DNA from 2 places in the Virgibacillus alimentarius genome. Region 1 is predicted to be linked to the other one. Evidence: a T-box and tRNA genes for the amino acid it is inferred to sense, from the RefSeq annotation. Region 1 holds a T-box; the other holds one or more tRNA genes.
What was found. A T-box is a leader RNA that pairs with one kind of tRNA and senses whether it is charged. The one in region 1 lies ahead of alaS (alanine--tRNA ligase), so its partner is inferred to be a tRNA-Ala.
Positions count from the first base shown of each region.

Region 2: it encodes a tRNA-Ala, which carries the amino acid that the T-box ahead of alaS (alanine--tRNA ligase) is inferred to sense. The anticodon was not compared.

Region 1 is NZ_JAGIKX010000002.1:97,855-106,955, forward strand. Features, by position in the region: gene J2Z81_RS02645 (O-methyltransferase) at 1-519, opposite strand, end outside; gene mltG (endolytic transglycosylase MltG) at 632-1,750, opposite strand; gene J2Z81_RS02655 (DUF1292 domain-containing protein) at 1,941-2,228, opposite strand; gene ruvX (Holliday junction resolvase RuvX) at 2,241-2,657, opposite strand; gene J2Z81_RS02665 (IreB family regulatory phosphoprotein) at 2,658-2,924, opposite strand; gene alaS (alanine--tRNA ligase) at 3,058-5,691, opposite strand; T-box leader at 5,764-5,980, opposite strand; gene J2Z81_RS02675 (AI-2E family transporter) at 6,053-7,120, opposite strand; gene J2Z81_RS02680 (hypothetical protein) at 7,168-7,356, opposite strand; gene recD2 (SF1B family DNA helicase RecD2) at 7,441-9,101, opposite strand, start outside.
Region 2 is NZ_JAGIKX010000015.1:46,912-56,012, forward strand. Features, by position in the region: gene arcC (carbamate kinase) at 32-970, opposite strand; gene J2Z81_RS09090 (cation diffusion facilitator family transporter) at 1,229-2,122, shown strand; gene J2Z81_RS09095 (hypothetical protein) at 2,235-3,254, shown strand; partial or broken gene J2Z81_RS16210 (Rep family protein) at 3,606-3,857, shown strand; gene J2Z81_RS16215 (hypothetical protein) at 3,823-4,116, shown strand; gene J2Z81_RS09105 (hypothetical protein) at 4,106-4,273, shown strand; gene J2Z81_RS16220 (lipoprotein) at 4,361-4,483, shown strand; partial or broken gene J2Z81_RS09115 (IS110 family transposase) at 4,809-6,045, opposite strand; tRNA gene J2Z81_RS09120 (tRNA-Ala) at 6,697-6,769, opposite strand; gene J2Z81_RS09125 (small acid-soluble spore protein P) at 6,908-7,060, opposite strand; gene J2Z81_RS09130 (cold-shock protein) at 7,311-7,511, shown strand; gene J2Z81_RS09135 (manganese-dependent inorganic pyrophosphatase) at 7,618-8,547, opposite strand.

The DNA.
Region 1 (9,101 bases):
TGATGATCCCCTATTTGGATTAGCTACTAGACCTTTAAACAATACATTGTCTGTTATAATGAGTCCTGTTGGCTTTATAAGTGAACTAGATAGCTCAAAAAAACGTTTATATTGTCCTTTAGCAGCATCAATGAAAATCACATCAAATTGTTCATTTCTCGCCGCCAAATTATTTATTTCATTTAATGCATCACCATGTATGACATGTATGTTGTCTGACTGATGGCTTTTTTCAATATTTTTAATTGCCTGCTGCACACGATTCTCATCTCGTTCAATCGTAGTTATTTTAGTTTTTGGATATGCTTCTTGCATGCGTAATGCTGAATAACCGATCGCTGATCCTATTTCCAGTATTTTATTTGGTTTCGATAATCTTATTAATTGCATAAGAAATTCAATACTGATTTCGTCCATTATTGGTACGTTATCTTCTTTTGCCTTTTTTTCAATTTCCTTTACCCACTCTGCTTTTGCGGGCAAAGTTTTACTTATATAGTGTAATAAATATTCATCCATCTCACTCTTAGCCTCATTTATACTATATTCCGTTAATTTCCTACTGACTCATATTTTAAATATGTTCAAAAAAACGGGAAATGTGAAAAGAGAATCACACTTCCTGAAATGCTTATTTAATATATTTTTCTTTTAATTTTACATGTTCTTTATGTGTTTTAGAATAATGAATGTTTCCATTTTCATCATGCAAAAAATACTTATAATCTGTATCTTCCGGATGTATTGTCGCTTCAAATGAGTTTTCTGAGAAATTTGATATTGGTCCAATTGGAAGATTTTTTATCTGGTACGTATTATAAGGTGAATCAACTTCTAAATCTTTTAATAAAACCTTGTCTTTATGCTTCCCTAACGCATAGAGAACCGTCGGGTCTGTTTGCAGTTTCATTTCATCCTCCAAACGGTTATAAAATACTCCAGCTATTTTTTTTCGTTGTTTTTTTGTTGCTGATTCATTTTCAATCAATGAAGCCATTGTAACTGCCTCATGAACAGTAAGATTTTGCTTTTTAATATCATTAAGATGTGGCGTTATTACTTCATTCGATTTTTTAAGCATTTTGTCTATAACAGCTTCGACTGTCGGTTCCTCTTCATAAAAGTTATAAGTTGCAGCAAATAAATAACCTTCTAAAGGAAATCTAATATCAGGATTTAAAATGTCTTCCGTTAAAAGTTTTGGATAACGATCCATTAACTTCTCTATATAAGCTTGATCTTTCATTTTATCTATAAACGCTTTCTTTTTAAATCCTAATTTACTGGAAAAAATCTTAGCCATTTGTTCGATTGATTTACCTTCTGGTATTGTTACGGTATAAATAGGTTCTTTTTTAACCTTACCGCTTTTAAGAGACTTTATAACTTCATCGATTGATAAATCTTGTGTAAGTGTATAATTTCCAGCTTGAAATTCTGATTCATTTTTAAATTTTATATAAAAGCGGAAAACACGACTATCTTTTATAATGCCTTTATCCTCTAAAATTTTAGCAATATCAGAAGTTGATGATCCCATTGGTATTTCAACTTTGATCTTTTTTGTACTATCCGGGTCTACAGGTTTTAAGGCAGATTTTACATATAGAAAACCTGATATACTTCCAATAGTAAGTATTACAACCAAAGCTATAATAATAATACCTACTATTTTACGTACTGTTTTAATTTCTTCTATTCGAGTGATTAGGCTGTTTTTATCAATGTTTGTCTTTTTTTTCTTCGACAAACAGCATCCCCCCCTCTATCATCTGGTCTATTATACTAAAAAAGGAAAAGATAAGCCAGAATAAAATCACGATGTTTGAAGGGGTAATCATTATTTATTTAATAGCTGTACATATGTAAGATAAGGAAAAGGCTGATGCCTTTTGCTGACATCAGCTAAACCTATTTATTCATTCAAGTAATATTCCATATTACTCTATATCTTGTTCTTCTGCTAATGTGTGAAGCATTTCTTCAACTATATCCCACTCTTCATCAGATTCTATAGGAAGAAGTGATAAATCATTATCATCATTATCCTTTTCTTCGTACCTGAAAGCATAAACTTCTACTTCTTCATCATCTTGTTGCTCAGCGGGAACTAATGCAATATACGATTGTTTGGTTTCATCCACATCAAATGTAAATAATACTTCAAATAAATGTTCTTCACCATTTTCATCCGGAATGATAATTCGTTCTTTTTCTTCAAGTGACATCATTTCACCCCTTTATCCTTTTTGATCGAGATACCCTTGTAATATTACAGCCGCAGCAACTTTATCAATCACTTTTTTTCTTTTATTTCTACTCATGTCTGCTTCTAATAATACTCTCTCAGCAGCTATTGTTGATAACCGCTCGTCCCATAGCACGACTGGGATGTGATGCGTGTTTTTCACATGTTCTGCATAGAGTTGTGAAGCTGTGCCGCGTTCTCCAATTGTGCCATTCATATTTTTAGGCAACCCTATAACAGCTTTCCCAATTTCATGTTCCAATATGATTTTCTTTAATGTTTCATCTGCTGAATGTATATCATTCTCATCCCATTTGATCGTTGTAAGCCCTTGGGCAGTCCAGCCAAGTGCATCGCTTATAGCTACTCCAATTGTTTTTGATCCAACATCTAACCCAATTATTTTCATTTATTTTACCTTTTGCTGTTCTAAATAAAATTTCACTAATTCTTCAATCACTTCATCACGTTCGACTTTACGGATTAAATTACGAGCATCTCTATACCTTGGGATATAAGCAGGGTCGCCTGATAATAAGTAACCTACAATCTGATTAATGGGATTATACCCTTTTTCTTTCAATGCTTCATGGACAGTAAAAAGAATCTCTTTAATATCTTCATCAAACGGGTCTTCTGAAAAATTAAATTTCATCGTTTTATCAATAGATCCCATAGTGACACCTCATTTCAAGCTTTGCATTCTCCCATTATTCTAACATGTTTACGCGAATTAATATATATATTTGAAGAATAGAATACAAACTTTTCCTATTAAACCAAGTAATTAAGCTACTCACTGAAGAAGGTTATTTATTTTCCACATATTCTTTAACTGCATTTAATGCCTCATTAATTTTTTGAGGATTTTTTCCTCCTGCCTGTGCCATGTCTGGACGGCCTCCGCCACCCCCGCCGCAAACTTGTGCTGCATGTTTAATGAGTTTACCAGCATGAAATCCGCGGTCAATTAAGTCTTTGGATATACCAGAAGCCAACTGTACTTTTTGATTGTTTTCAGCCGCTAGTAAGATAACGCCTGAACCCATCTTTTGTTTTAAATCGTCTACCATCTTACGGAGTTGATTCATGTCTTTTGCTTGAACTTTTTGTGCTAGTACTTGTACATCGTTTATTGTTTTTGTTTGATCTAATATTGTAGAGGCTTCCATATTAGCTAATTTTGAATTTAAAGATTCATTTTCTTTTTGTCCCTCTTTCATTTCGATAAACAGACTATGAAGCCGATCTGGAATATTTTCTTCTTTTACTTTTAAAAGTTGCGCAGATGTTTGTAGCAAATGTAACTTTTCATTAACATACTTATATGCATTCTTACTTGTAACAGCCTCAATTCTTCTTGTCCCAGCTCCAATTCCACTTTCACTGATAATCTTAAATAACCCTATTTCAGCAGTGTTTTGTACGTGACATCCTCCACATAATTCAATACTGTAATCACCAATTTGAACAACGCGGACAATACTGTCATATTTTTCTCCGAATAAAGCCATTGCTCCCATCGCTTTAGCTTCTTCTATCTGTTTTCGATCAATAATAAGTGACAACGAATCCCAAATTTTCCCATTAACGATTTGCTCAATACGTTCTAATTCATCTGTTTGAACCGTTCCAAAATGAGTAAAATCAAATCGTAGGCGATCAGGTCTTACAAGCGAACCTGCTTGATTTACATGCTCTCCTAATACATCTTTGAGCGCTTGATGAAGTAGATGTGTTGCTGTATGATTTTTCACCACTCCATTTCGAAATTCTTTCTCTACAATTGCGGTTACTTTATCATCTGTTTGCAATCTTCCTTCTGTTATTTTTACACGATGAATATGTTGTCCTTCTGGTGCTATTTGCACATCTTTTACATAAGCAGCAGCATGATCAGTATAAATCCATCCTTGATCGCCAATTTGTCCACCACTCTCTGCATAGAAAGGAGTTTCTTGTAATATAATGTATGCTTCTTCTTCCTCATCAGCAGAATTTGTAATTTGTTGATTGGTAATAATTGTCGATATAACCGTGTTTGTTTCTTGTTGACTATACCCAATAAACTTACTTTCTACTTCAAGATCACCTAACAGTTCATCTTGTACGTGCATGGAATCAACTTGCTGGCGTGCATTCCTTGCTCGCTCCCGCTGTTTTTCCATTTCTTCCTGGAAACCTGCCTTATCGATGGAAAAACCATGTTCAGCGACATACTCCTCTGTCAGCTCTTTCGGAAATCCATACGTATCATAGAGTCGGAACACTTCCACGCCAGGAAAAATAGTTTTCCCGTTCTTTTTTTCTCTTTCTAAGATGGATTCTAATATTTCTAATCCAGCATGTAGTGTTTCATGAAATCGTTCTTCCTCATGTTTAATAATATTTTCAATATATTCTTTTTTCTTGCTGATTTCCGGATAGGGATCCTTCATTATTTCTCCCACAGTAGCTACTAGCTTATACATAAATGGTTTGTCAATTCCGATCTGCTTAGCAAAACGCACCGCACGTCGAATTAATCTCCTTAATACATAGCCCCTTCCTTCATTGGATGGAAGCGCACTGTCACCAATCGCAAAAGTTACTGTTCTTATATGATCAGCAATAACTTTATAGGCTGTATCATCTTGGCGATCTTTGCCATATTTTTTTTGGGCTAGCTTCTCGGTTTGATGAATAATTGGCAAAAATAAGTCTGTTTCAAAATTAGTAGGTACATCTTGAATAACAGATACAATTCGCTCAAGTCCCATACCTGTATCTATATTCTTTTTTGGTAGGGGAGTATATGTATCATCCGGATTATGATTATATTGAGAAAAAACTAAATTCCAAATTTCTAAGTATCGTTCATTTTCCCCGCCAGGATATAATTCCGGATTCCCTTTATCATTTCCATAAACTTCCCCGCGATCATAGAATATTTCAGTGTTTGGGCCACTTGGTCCCTCGCCAATATCCCAAAAATTTTCTTCTAATCGTATAATGCGTTCTTCAGGCAATTGAATATCTTTAAGCCAGATATCAAATGCCTCATCATCTTCAGGATGTACCGTTACGGAAAGTAATTCCGGATCAAATCCTATCCATTTATCACTAGTTAGAAATTCCCATGCCCACTCTATTGCTTCTTTTTTAAAATAGTTACCAATAGAAAAATTACCTAGCATTTCAAAAAAAGTGTGGTGCCTTGCGGTATATCCGACATTCTCAATATCATTCGTCCGAATCGATTTTTGTACATTTACGATGCGGGGATTCTCTGGTATTATTCGACCATCAAAATACTTTTTTAGTGTAGCCACGCCACTATTGATCCATAATAAAGTAGGGTCCTCTTTTGGTACTAGGGATGCACTTGGTTCAATCTGATGTCCTTTTTCTTTAAAAAAGTCTAAAAACATCTGCCTAATTTGTGAAGATGTTAATGTTTTCATTTCCTTTACCTCCATAAAATCACATATATGTTAGTTAATAAAAATAAAAAATCTCCTCTCTGCGAATATACTTGCAGGGACGAGATTTGGTCGCGGTACCACCCTATTTATGAACGAAACTACATGCGTTCATCACTTTGAGCATCGTAACGGTGTGACACCGACGGGGATTAGCCGTACTTCAGTTTAGCTTTCCATAGAACCTTATTTAGGATTTTTCGCAGCCTTAGAAAATCCCTCTCTTTAAATAATAATTCATCTATGTACTTAGAACTTTCAACGTTTTAAAATTATACAAAGGTTTTCTTAATATATATCTCCTTTTAGATATGAAACATTGTAGGTAAATTTCAAAAAAAAGTCAATGCTCACGTCTAAATTGCCATATGTGTTTAGTCAAGACATTTAAGATGGTTAGTATTGGCACAGCTAATATCATACCAATTACTCCACTTAATTGCCCGCCTAATAATAATGCAAAGATAATCGCAATCGGATGGATATTTATACTTTTTCCTACAATATATGGTGACAGTAAATTACTCTCTATTAACTGAATGACAAAAATAGCTAGTAAAACTAATATAATTAATTTCCCGGACATTGTCAATGTAATGGCAACTGCGGGTATCGCTCCAATTATTGGCCCGAAATAAGGTATTATATTTGTAAGTCCCATGATTATTGCTAACAATAAAGCATACTTAATGTTCAATAAGTGAAATGCTATTAGAGTAGCTAAGCTTACAAATGAAGAAACAAGCAATTGCCCCCGTATATAATTTCCTAAGTTTTGATTAATTGCATGTAATACTTTATTTGATTGATTTCGGTATTTTTTTGGTATAAAGTTTTTTAAAAAATTTCTTATTTGATTATAGTCTTTAAGAATATAAAATACTAAGACAGGTATAACGGTAAGAAATACAATCAGATCAAATATCTTCGTAACGCCACCTAATAACTTTTCTAATAAATTTTCTAAAGATGTTTCAAGTTTAATAATTAGATTATCTAACTTATTGTGAACCGTCTCGGGCAAGAAAGATGTAGATTCATACAATTGATAGATCAAATCCTCATACATTTGAATTAAATGTGGTAAATGCTTGTTAAGATCTTTTAATTCATGAATAACAGCTGGATATACACTATAAATAATGCCTGCTAACCCACCAAAAAATATTATATAAATAAAAAGGATGGCTAACCCCTTTGGTATATTGTACTGATGTATTTTCTGAATTACCGGATAAAGTAAATAGGCAATTAAACAAGCGATAATAAAGGGTAAAAACAAATGCCATAAAAATGAAAAAACAGTTCCGTAGAAAGGGAACAGTTTTACGAGCAAATAGATAAATAAAAACGTAAATATTCCAGTGAGGTTCCATATTAGAAAATTAATTGCTTTGTTATTGCTAAACATCTCTCTCTCTCCTTAGCAAAAATCGTATCTGTTTTTATTGCTAAGGATTAATTAATTTTTCTTTGATCCTCAGTGAATAAATCATTTAATGAACTCAAAGAGCCGTCTGCTTCCACTTGATGGACTGTTAGTTTATTGCCCATCACTGTCATTTCAATGAAACAAGACCAACAATAAAATTGTTGTGAACCAATTTTTCCTATATCCTTACTTTTACAATTTGGGCATTGCAACATAATAACAACTCCTAATACAAGTTAAATTATTATGCTAGTTTTACCCAAATTTTAAAAAATATACATCATAATGGGGAAAAATTCTTACATGAAATCATATGGACTAATATCCTCTTCACCCGGATCCATTCTAGGTGTTTGATCAGGATAATCAAATCTTTCTATTAATAAGTGTTTCAATGAAGTATACCTTATATTTGTATCCTTCGTTTGAACCCCGCGTAAGAAGGCTTCTGGCTGACCACAAATAATCAACGAGCGTTTTCCTCTTGTAATAGCCGTATAAAGTAAATTCTTTCTTAACATCCGGTTATAGCCTGCTACAACAGGCAGTATTACGATTGGAAATTCACTTCCTTGAGATTTATGGATGGAAATACAATAGGCATGCATAAAGTTCACGTAGTCTTTGCGTTCATAGGCTACTTCTTTATCCTCAAACAAAATAACCAGTTGCTCTTTGTGATCTTTATTCTCATCTTCTTCAAATATCGCTACGATTTCTCCAATATCGCCATTAAAAACCCCATCTTCAGGTTGGTTTACTAATTGAATTACCTTATCGCCTACTCGATATGTGACATCATTAAATTTCTTCTCTCTTTTTCTGGAATTTTTAGGGTTAATTAATTGTTGTAAAGATTTATTAATGATTGTAATTCCGGCTTGTGAACGATACATTGGTGCAAGTACTTGAATATTTTTTAAATCAATACCCTTATCTTTAGCTTTTATATATATTTTTGTTATAACATCAATCATATGGTGCTCTTGGCAAGGAATAAAACTGAAATCTTGATCATTTTTTAATTCAGATCGATTGCAAGTATCATTTTTAATATGATGAGCGAGTTGTATTATCTTCGATCCTTCCTGTTGACGGTATACCTCATTTAAACGGACAGAAGGTAATAATTCACTTCGAAGTAAGTCAGAAAGTACCTGACCTGGTCCAACAGATGGTAATTGGTCTTCATCTCCAACTAATAATACTTGCATATCATCAGGTATTGCTTTAAATAAGTTGTTAGCTAGCCAAATATCTACCATCGAAAACTCGTCGACAATTAAAAATTTACCCGAGAGTGGTTCTTCTTGATTTTTTTCAAATGCATTTTTCCCATCCCAACCTAGTAAACGATGAATGGTAACCGATGGTATACCTGTTGACTCATGTAAGCGTTTTGCAGCACGCCCAGTTGGGGCAGTTAAGATGAATGGATAATCTTCCTTCTTTTCATAAGTAGTCATATCGATTGGAATATCATGAATCACACTATATGCCTTTAAAATTCCATTAACGACTGTTGTTTTTCCTGTTCCCGGACCACCTGTTACAATCATAATTTTGGAATGCAGCGCTTTATTAATTGCAGTAAATTGCTCATTACCATAACTTAAAATCTCTTTTTCTTCAATATCACCAGTTATCTTCATTAATTCAGCTAAAGTCGTTTCATGTTCTATCGGTTTTGAAATAATCCGTTTTAAGTGTGAAGCAAAGCCATCCTCTGCATAATAGAGAGATGGCAAATAAACCTTTTCCTCATAAATAATTACTGTTTTAGTTTTATTTAATTCTTTTAACCGGTTAATAATAACATCTTCTGTTAATGCATGCTCAGAATTAACTAGTAAGTTCCTGACTTTGCTCAGACAGTTATCCATCGGTAAATAAACATGCCCATCTTGAACACTTTTTTGAAGAATATATATACAACCGGCACCAATTCGGTTGGGATGTG
Region 2 (9,101 bases), on a different contig from region 1:
TCAGGTAAGAACACCTGACTTTTTCCATTCATTATTTTGATATAATTGTTCCTGCTTTTTCTTCTATTGCAAGTCCAGCTTGGTCTAATGAACAAATGATAGATTTCCCACCTTGCTCTGCAAACTTAATTGCAGACTCCATTTTCGGTGCCATGCTACCGGCTGAAAAATGGCCTTCCTTTATATATTGTTTTGCCTCTTCCAAAGTAATTGCTCCCAACGCCTTTTCATTTGGTTTTCCATAATTAATATAGGCGTTTGGTACATCCGTTAAAATCATAAATTTATCTGCCTTCACTTCTGCAGCTAATTTAAAACCACTTCGATCCTTATCGATAACAGCCTCTATTCCTTGGAATGTACCATCCTCATTTTTAACTACTGGAATACCTCCTCCTCCAGAAGCAATAACTATGGCATTAGCATCTGTTAATGTTTTGATGACCTCCGAACCTAAAATGGACTCCGGTTTTGGTGAAGCAACAACCCTTCTCCATCCACGTCCTGCATCTTCTTTTACAACCCAATTCTTCTTATCAGCTAACTGCTTTGCTTCGTCCTCTGAATAAAAGACCCCAATTGGTTTCGTCGGGTTCTGAAATGCTACATCGTCTTTTGAAACTTGCGTTTGTGTCAACATACTCACAACTTGATTTTTCAATCCCATTCTTTGCAACGTATTCTTAAGTGCTTGGTCAATCATATAACCGATAAACCCTTGCGATTCTGCACTACATACATCTAAAGGAAAAGGTGGTATAACATCTTTAGCTTCTTCATGTTGAAGTAAGATATTACCCACTTGAGGACCATTACCATGCGTAATAATCACACGATGCCCTTTCTTTACGATTTGAGCAATCATTTCTGTGCTATGGTGCACATTATTTAATTGATTTTCATAATTTGCTTCCTGCTTTGGCTGCAGTATTGCGTTTCCACCTAATGCTATAAGTATCTTTTCAGACATGTCTTTTCCCCTTCCATTGTATTTCTGCAAGATATGACAAATAATTTTTCTCTTTTAAAACGTATTTAGGAAAGAGAAAATGATATCGAAATATTTTTTCAAAAAATTTAATACTCCTACTTTGTGAAGAGCCTTTTATTTTAGTCTTATCCAACATTATAGCATATCTATTACTATGTTATGTACAGTGAATAACGTTGCTATAGACCCATTCATACTTCATTTGATAAGCTATAGAAGATGAAAGGCGGTGGTCAATTGAGAAAAAATTCTCGTCCAATTATTATAGCTACTTGGGTTGGAATTATTGCTAATGCATTACTTACAGTGATGAAGGGAATTGGTGGAGTAATTGCGGGAAGTCGTGCGCTTTTGGCGGATGCCGTCCATTCTGCTTCAGACATCGCTGGATCAATTGTTGTTCTATTTGGTGTAAAAATTGCAATTAAGCCACCGGATGAGGAACACCCTTATGGACATGGGAAAGCGGAGAATATCGCTTCGATTATTGTAGCGCTATTACTACTTGTCGTTGGGATCGAAATTAGTATTTCCTCTATAAAAACGTTTTTTGGAGAGACACCATCCGCCCCTAGGAAATTAGCACTTATTATCATTATAATTTCTATCCTAGTAAAAGAAGCCCTCTTTCATTACAAGCATTATTTAGGTAAAAAATACACCAGCTCTGCTCTAATTAGTGAAGCTTGGCACCATCGTTCAGACTCCCTGTCATCGTTTGCTGCTTTACTTGGGATTGGGAGTGCAATGTTGGGTGAGTACTATCACCTCCCCTTTCTTATCTACGGAGACGCAATCGCTGGAATTATAGTATCTCTTATTGTAATCAAAGTGGGATACGATCTTGCCAAAGAATCTTCTAACATTATGATGGAAAAAGTACTTGATAAGAAAGATGCAATGAACTACAGACAAACGGTTAAAGAAATTAATGGTGTCCTTCATATCGATCAAATGTACGCACGTACGCATGGGAGTTATGTTGTGATTGATATTAAAGTCAGCGTTGATTCTGAACTTACAGTTAAAGCAGGACATGATATTGCGAAAGAAATTAAACAAACACTTCTGACAAAGTATAACGATATTGAAGATGTCCTTGTTCATATAAATCCATATAATAAAGAGTAATCAATGGTTCTTTCCTAAGAAAGGGCCATTTTATTTAAAATACTGAAATATTGATATATTCTTAATGGTATTCCATAATATATAATAGAAAAATAAAAAGGGAGTGTAGCCAATGAATAGCTTATTCCGAAAAAAAGAAGAATGGTTTACATTTTATGATGGAAAAGGAAACCCAATAGAACGAAAGACAGAAATACGTTATGATCCGCTTACAGAAGAATCATCTCGTATTGTTTTTGATCCTGGTATGTCTCTAACACCCCCGGACTATACAGAAGCTGCAAAACAAACATCAGGAAAAAACTGCCCATTTTGCCCTGAAAACGTACATAAACTTACACCCACTTTTCCTAAAGAAATTGCAGAGAACGGAAGAATTTCTCATGGGCAATCAATCGTCTGTCCTAACTTATTTCCTTATAGCAAGCATAATGGAGTCGTTATTTTTTCCGAAGATCATTATGTTCCTCTTTCTGATTTTACAAACTCTATGATAAAGGATGCATTTACAGCCGCACAAACTTATATTAAACAAGTAATGACAGTTGAAAAAAAACCATTATTCGCTTCAATCAACTGGAATTACTTGCCGTATTCAGGAGGAAGCATTCTTCATCCGCATTTACACGTCATCGTTTCAGAATCTGCAACAAATTATCAAAGACTTATGGAAACAAAAGCAAGAGAATTTACAAAAACACATAATAAAGAATATTTTACCTATCTCTATGAAACAGAAAAAAAGGAAGGAACACGCTGGATTGGGGAAAAAGGAAATATAGCTTGGATGCACGCCTACGCTCCAAAAGCACACAACGATTTTATAGCTGTTTTTCCTAACAAAATCTCATTTCAAGATATAAAAGAAAAAGACTGGGATGACTTTGCTCAAGGTCTGCAAGCTATACTTGCAACATTAGACGAGCAAGGACTTGCAAGCTTTAATATGATGCTGAATTTCTCAAAAGAAGCAACTCCTATTCATGCACGTCTTACACCACGTCTTACGCTTGGTGACCTTCATACCAGTGACATAAATTTTTTCCAAATGCTTCAAGAAGAACCATTAACATATAAGATACCAGAAGATATCGCAGAAAAGGCTCGCATACATTTTTCAAACATAAATTAAAGTTTCCTAGTAGGGGCTTGCCTTCCCCTACTAAATTTTCAGTACTTATGTTATTTTGTCTGTTCTATGGGGATGGGGCATTGATAAACAGTAACTGACTTACATGATTAGTAGGTGCTGGAATATGTTAAATTGGTATTTCGGTAATATTGTTTGCATCACATCAACCATTATCTTGTTAAAGTAATTAAATCTTATGAAAGTTTATTTCCATTTCCCTATTAAAAAGCTACCAATAATTTGTTGTACAGTTATTATACACCAAAATAATATGTCTAATAACAAAAATAAAAAGATGAACGTGTAAGGAATTGGACTTTTGTTGTTTATCCCGAAAGTGCGCCTGAAAATTGGCGTGAAATAGTTAGTGAACTGCGTACACCTTGGATTGAAAGTCCGTTACATGATAAAGATGTTAACCCAGATGGAGAACTTAAAAAAGTCCATTGGCATGTAATGATGATGTTTCCAGGGAATAAGAGCTTTAAACAAATTGAATCTTTAACAAAGAAATTGAATGCTCCTGTTCCGCAAAAAGTTGCAAATACAAAAGGTATGATTCGGTATTTTGCACATATGGAAATATCAATACAACAAAAATGATATTGTTGCTCATTGTGGTGCTGATCTAAGTCAGTTGTTAGAAGTTACAAAGATTGAAAGATATACATTGATACGTGAAATGATGAAGTTTGTTCGAGATAATAATATTATAGAGATGATGGATTTATTAGATTATGCAATGGAAGAAAGGTTTACGGACTGGTTTCCGTTGCTTTGTGATAACTCTGCCTACATCATGGATTCATACATAAAATCGAATAGGTATAGAACCGAGGGGAATGAAAGAAATGACCGATAAATTAAAGGAATTTGAGAAAAAAGTGCAAAATGCAGACAATGCCCCATTGATTGATTCGCTTATAGACCATGCGAAAAAAGCAGATGAAAACATTGATTACTACGAAGCCACAAAGATTATAAAACATGAAATCCTGAAGCGGTTGAAAAATCAATAATGTTCTTCCGCAAACGACCCAGATTGTTATACAAATTTTATCAGATGCAATTCAGCTTATAGAGTTAAAGTAAGGAGGAACTAAAAGATGAAAAAAATAACTGTTATATATTTCTTGTTGTTTCTTATTATTTTAACTGGGTGTAATAGCATAAAATCGAATGATCAAAATATTACGGAGGAAAAGGCAAAGCAAATAGTTATAGATTAACGCTCAAGAGAGTGTTGTGGTGACGCGGAAATTATAACAATAATTTCTAAAACCAATAAATATATAATCCAATGGGAAATTGACTCCCTTAAAGAGGAGGGAACAGATAGCATTCATAAGAAAACTAGTAAAATAAAAGCGATTGAATCGACTCGCGGTACCTGCAAGATTAAATAGTGTGGCTTATTCAGCTAAACCAGCTAATAGTTGTCAATATTTTTCTGTGAAAAATATAGAACTTACATGATATACTAAAATTGGGTATGCCAAATAACCTTCCTTTACTTAACTGGAAGAATTTGCACTATTTACCTAAGATTGCTATTTAAGCTACATCTTCAAAAGGTGTTTTATTTTTTAATAATGCATAAATCCAATGTAAAAGCTTATTCGCACAAGCAATAACAGCTACTCTAAAGGGTTTTCCTTCTTCACGTTTCTTGTCGTAAAAATCTCTTAGTCTTTTATTTCTAGGGATAATTTCATCACCTGATTTTTGTTTACGGGAATCCCTTATACCGCATTGTACAGCCATAAATAGTGCTTGTCTCAATCTGCTGGATCCTCTTTTGGTGATACGGTTTATAGAAGCAGTAAACCTGCCAGAAGAGTATACACTAGGATCTATTCCAGCGAAGGCAACTAGCTTTTTAGGGTGATTAAACCGTTCTATTTCTCCGATTTCGGAAATGATTGTTGCCGCAATCTTTTCTCCAATACCAGGGATAGACTGGATAATCTGATATTCTTCAATTTCTTTTGCGAGGGCTTCTATTTCTACTGCTAATTTTGATAGATGCTCTTATATTGAAGAACAATGTTGATAAACATTTTTAGGTTAAAGATATGACTTTGGTACAAATTGTTTTGAAACGGATTCCGCAATGCAGCTTCTCTCAGTTTTAGTGCTTTTTCTGCGGCCCATTTCTCTGAGCGCCTTGTACATAATTCTGAGATTTTATCTGTTAGCGCAGACTCACTCACACATAAAACGTCTTCTGAAGTTGGGAAATGTAATAGAGTCTGTAAAGATACTTTTGAATAGAGATTGTTAAAGACACCTCTGTATTCAGGAAATACCTGATCTAAAATTGACTGTAACTGCAACTTTGTTTGTGCGGCGGTGCTTGAAATATTTTCTTGCTGCCTTGTAAGATACGAAGGTTTAGGAGTTGAATCCCTCTCTTTTTATGCGGCTCTAACTCCTCTTTATAATATAATTGACATAGATGATAGGCATCGATTGCGTCAGTCTTTACCTTCCGTAAATTTGTACTTTTAGATCGATGAGAAATGAGGGGGTTAACAATAATATAGACATATTGCTGTTCCTCTAAAAATTCAATAACAGGAGTATGATAATGTCCCGTTGATTCTAAAATAACCGAAGGTTGCTTTCCGTCAGCCAATTTCTCAATATCTTTTAGAAATTCTAATAAACTTCCTAAACCATCTAGAGTATGTTTAACACTAAAGCTCTTACGATATGGCTGATTCTTATCTAAAAAGGCTTGAACCTGGCTTTCTCCTTTGGAAACATCCAAACCTACAACTGGATTCATATTTAAATCTCCTCCTCAAAAAAGTAATAAATTAGTCGGTAACCCCTAAAGCTGCTTGTAATGTCATAGGTTCTCTTGTTAAACGGGATCATTGTCCCAACCAGCCCAAAACATGTTTATACAAGTAGGGGGTGAACAGTTTTGCGGACGGGATCAAGTCCCACGGGCGCTACGTTCTACCCCGACTACCGTTATAATACGACCCTATAAGAAAAGGTCAACCAGAAATATCTGGTTAACCTTATATTACGAACGGGCGCGTTTGTTGAAGAAAAGATACGAGAGATTTTTCTTGTATCTTTTTTATTTTGAGTGGTTTTGTCCGCTAAACTAAAATACCGAAAGCGTGCTATTTTTAGTTTTGCTGAGTACGGCTTTCGGTACGAAAATTGCAGCGGACAAAATGGAAATTAGCAAGGGTTTAAGGTGGAGATTTTTTGAGCGAACTTCTCAAAAAATACTACCTGTCCTTTGCTAATTTTTAAACGGGCACGAGAGCAAAACCCCCCTTTTGCTGCTACCGGATACAATATTTATTCCACGATGTGCTCATGATGGATGCCAAACATCCAGATAACAAAGAATATTTTTAGTAATTTGATTCAATAAGAAAACGCCTACACACCTAGATGTATAAGCGTTTAAGAGGGATGGAGCATATCGGGCTTGAACCGATGACCTCTTGCGTGCCACGCAAGCACTCTCCCAACTGAGCTAATGCCCCATATTATTATTTTTTCGATCCAAATTATATTATATAATGTTTTATTAAAAATAGTCAAGGTGTAAGCGAAAAAATATTGATCTAATGCATTTTGAAGACAGTTTAAAACTGCCTTCAAAATATAATTCATTGTATTCATTACATATCATGCGATGCACCTTTGTTTTGACGCGAATGATTTCTATTTTTGACTTTTTTTGAACCATCAAGTGGCTCTCCATATGGTTGCTGCGGGCTTCGTGGTAGATTAGGATGTTCCTGCTGTTTCGGACCTTTTGGTTTTCCACCCATGCTTATTCCTCCTTTTCTCCATTATATAGATAGCTTTAAACCCATGAGGTGCATTTATTCATGTTTTACACAAACACTAAACTTTATGGGGCATTGATTTTTTAAATGTATAATTGCTTATTTAGTGGGCTATACTAACAATAAATATTGTTCGATTGCGCTATAAATAACTTTTAAAGGTTATCGTCTTGAACTATTCAGCAGAACAAAATAACAATAAATGTGATAATTACACTTGGAGGAATGAAAGATGAACACAGGTAAAGTAAAATGGTTTAATGCAGAAAAAGGCTTCGGTTTTATAGAAGTTGAAGACGGAGATGACGTATTTGTACATTTCTCCGCAATTCAAGGAGAAGGCTTTAAAACTTTAGACGACGGTCAAACAGTTACCTTTGAAATTGAAGAAGGTGCTCGTGGGCCACAAGCAGTAAATGTTATAAAACAATAGCAAAAAAGTTTCTCCTGATTTAGGAGAAACTTTTTAGTTTTAAACGAAGAAAGGCTATATCACAGGGAACAGATCATTCCCTTATGATATAGTCTTTTGATGTAGCTTAGTTTGTAAATGCATCCGTTAATTTTGTAACAATTTGCTTTTTGCGTGAAACGACCCCTTTTAAAAATGCACGGTTATTAACTAGTGTTTCACCAAACGCTTTTTCAACATTATTCTTTGCATTCCCCATCGCAAGTACTTCTGAATCATTGTTTAAAATATCTGTTACAACAAACAAAAATAACGCCAGATCTTTTTCCTTCACAATATTTTCAATTTCAGCTTCTATATCTGTTTGCATTTCATAGATCTCGCTGGCATCAACCGTGTTTATTTGAGCAATCTCTACGTTTGCACCATCAAGAGAGAAATTTTTGGCATCCATGGTAAGTAATTCTCTAATTGATTTATCACTTAAATCTGCTCCGGCTTTCAGCATTTCAAGTCCATACGTTTCTAGATTTACCCCTGCGATTTCTGCTAATTCGTAGGCTGCATCTACATCCTCTTTTGTACAGGTTGGTGATTTTAGTAATAAAGAATCGGAAATAATAGCCGACAATAATAGACCAGCTATGTCTTTTGAAACTTCAATATTATTTTCTTTATACATTTTATTTAAAATAGTAGCTGTACAGCCAACTGGCTCTGCACGAAAATATAACGGTTCTTTTGTTTCGAAATTTGAAATACGGTGATGATCAATCACCTCAGAAATACGTAAGTCTTGTATATTGTCAACACTTTGCTGAAATTCATTATGATCGACCAAAATAATATCCTTTATATCATTATCTACCGATTCGATATATTTTGGTGCCTCTTTTTTAAAATAATCCAAAACAAATTGTGTTTCTTTATTAACTTCCCCAAGCCTTGCCGGCTCAGCATTAACTCCTAATTTGTTTTTTAAGTCAGCATAGGATAAAGCTGAACAAATCGAATCCGTATCTGGATTTTTATGACCGATAATTAATGTCTTTTCCATAGCTATTCTCCTTCATATACCCCACTTTATTTATTGATAATACTCTACATACAAGGTTACCATAAATAATTACGTATTGGATAGCAATTTACATGGTATTCCTTCTCTGATGATTTTCATAAGCTTATACATTTCAAATTTTATCATAACGATGACCGTAAATTAAAGCAATACTAAACGATTTATTTTACATTTAGGATAATCGCTTTTATCATTTTAGGCGTAGAAGACTCCATACAATTATAATATTTCCTCTAAACAAACACTATTGTGGTATAATGAGAACAAACATTCCTGTTAACGAGGGTGAAGACATGTTGGTCAATAAAACATATAAATTTCTTATCCGCCTAAATCAAAAAAACAAAGATGTTGAGAAACTTGCATTACGTGACAGGAATGGTCCAAAATGCAATACATGATTGAGATATTAACACAAGTATAAACCTTCGTAATGAAGCGAATCGATTAACTACAGTAACCGAACCCCCACTTCAATTAGACCGTGAGGTGGAATAAGTGGTGGGTGACTCAAAGTAAACATAATAATAGGG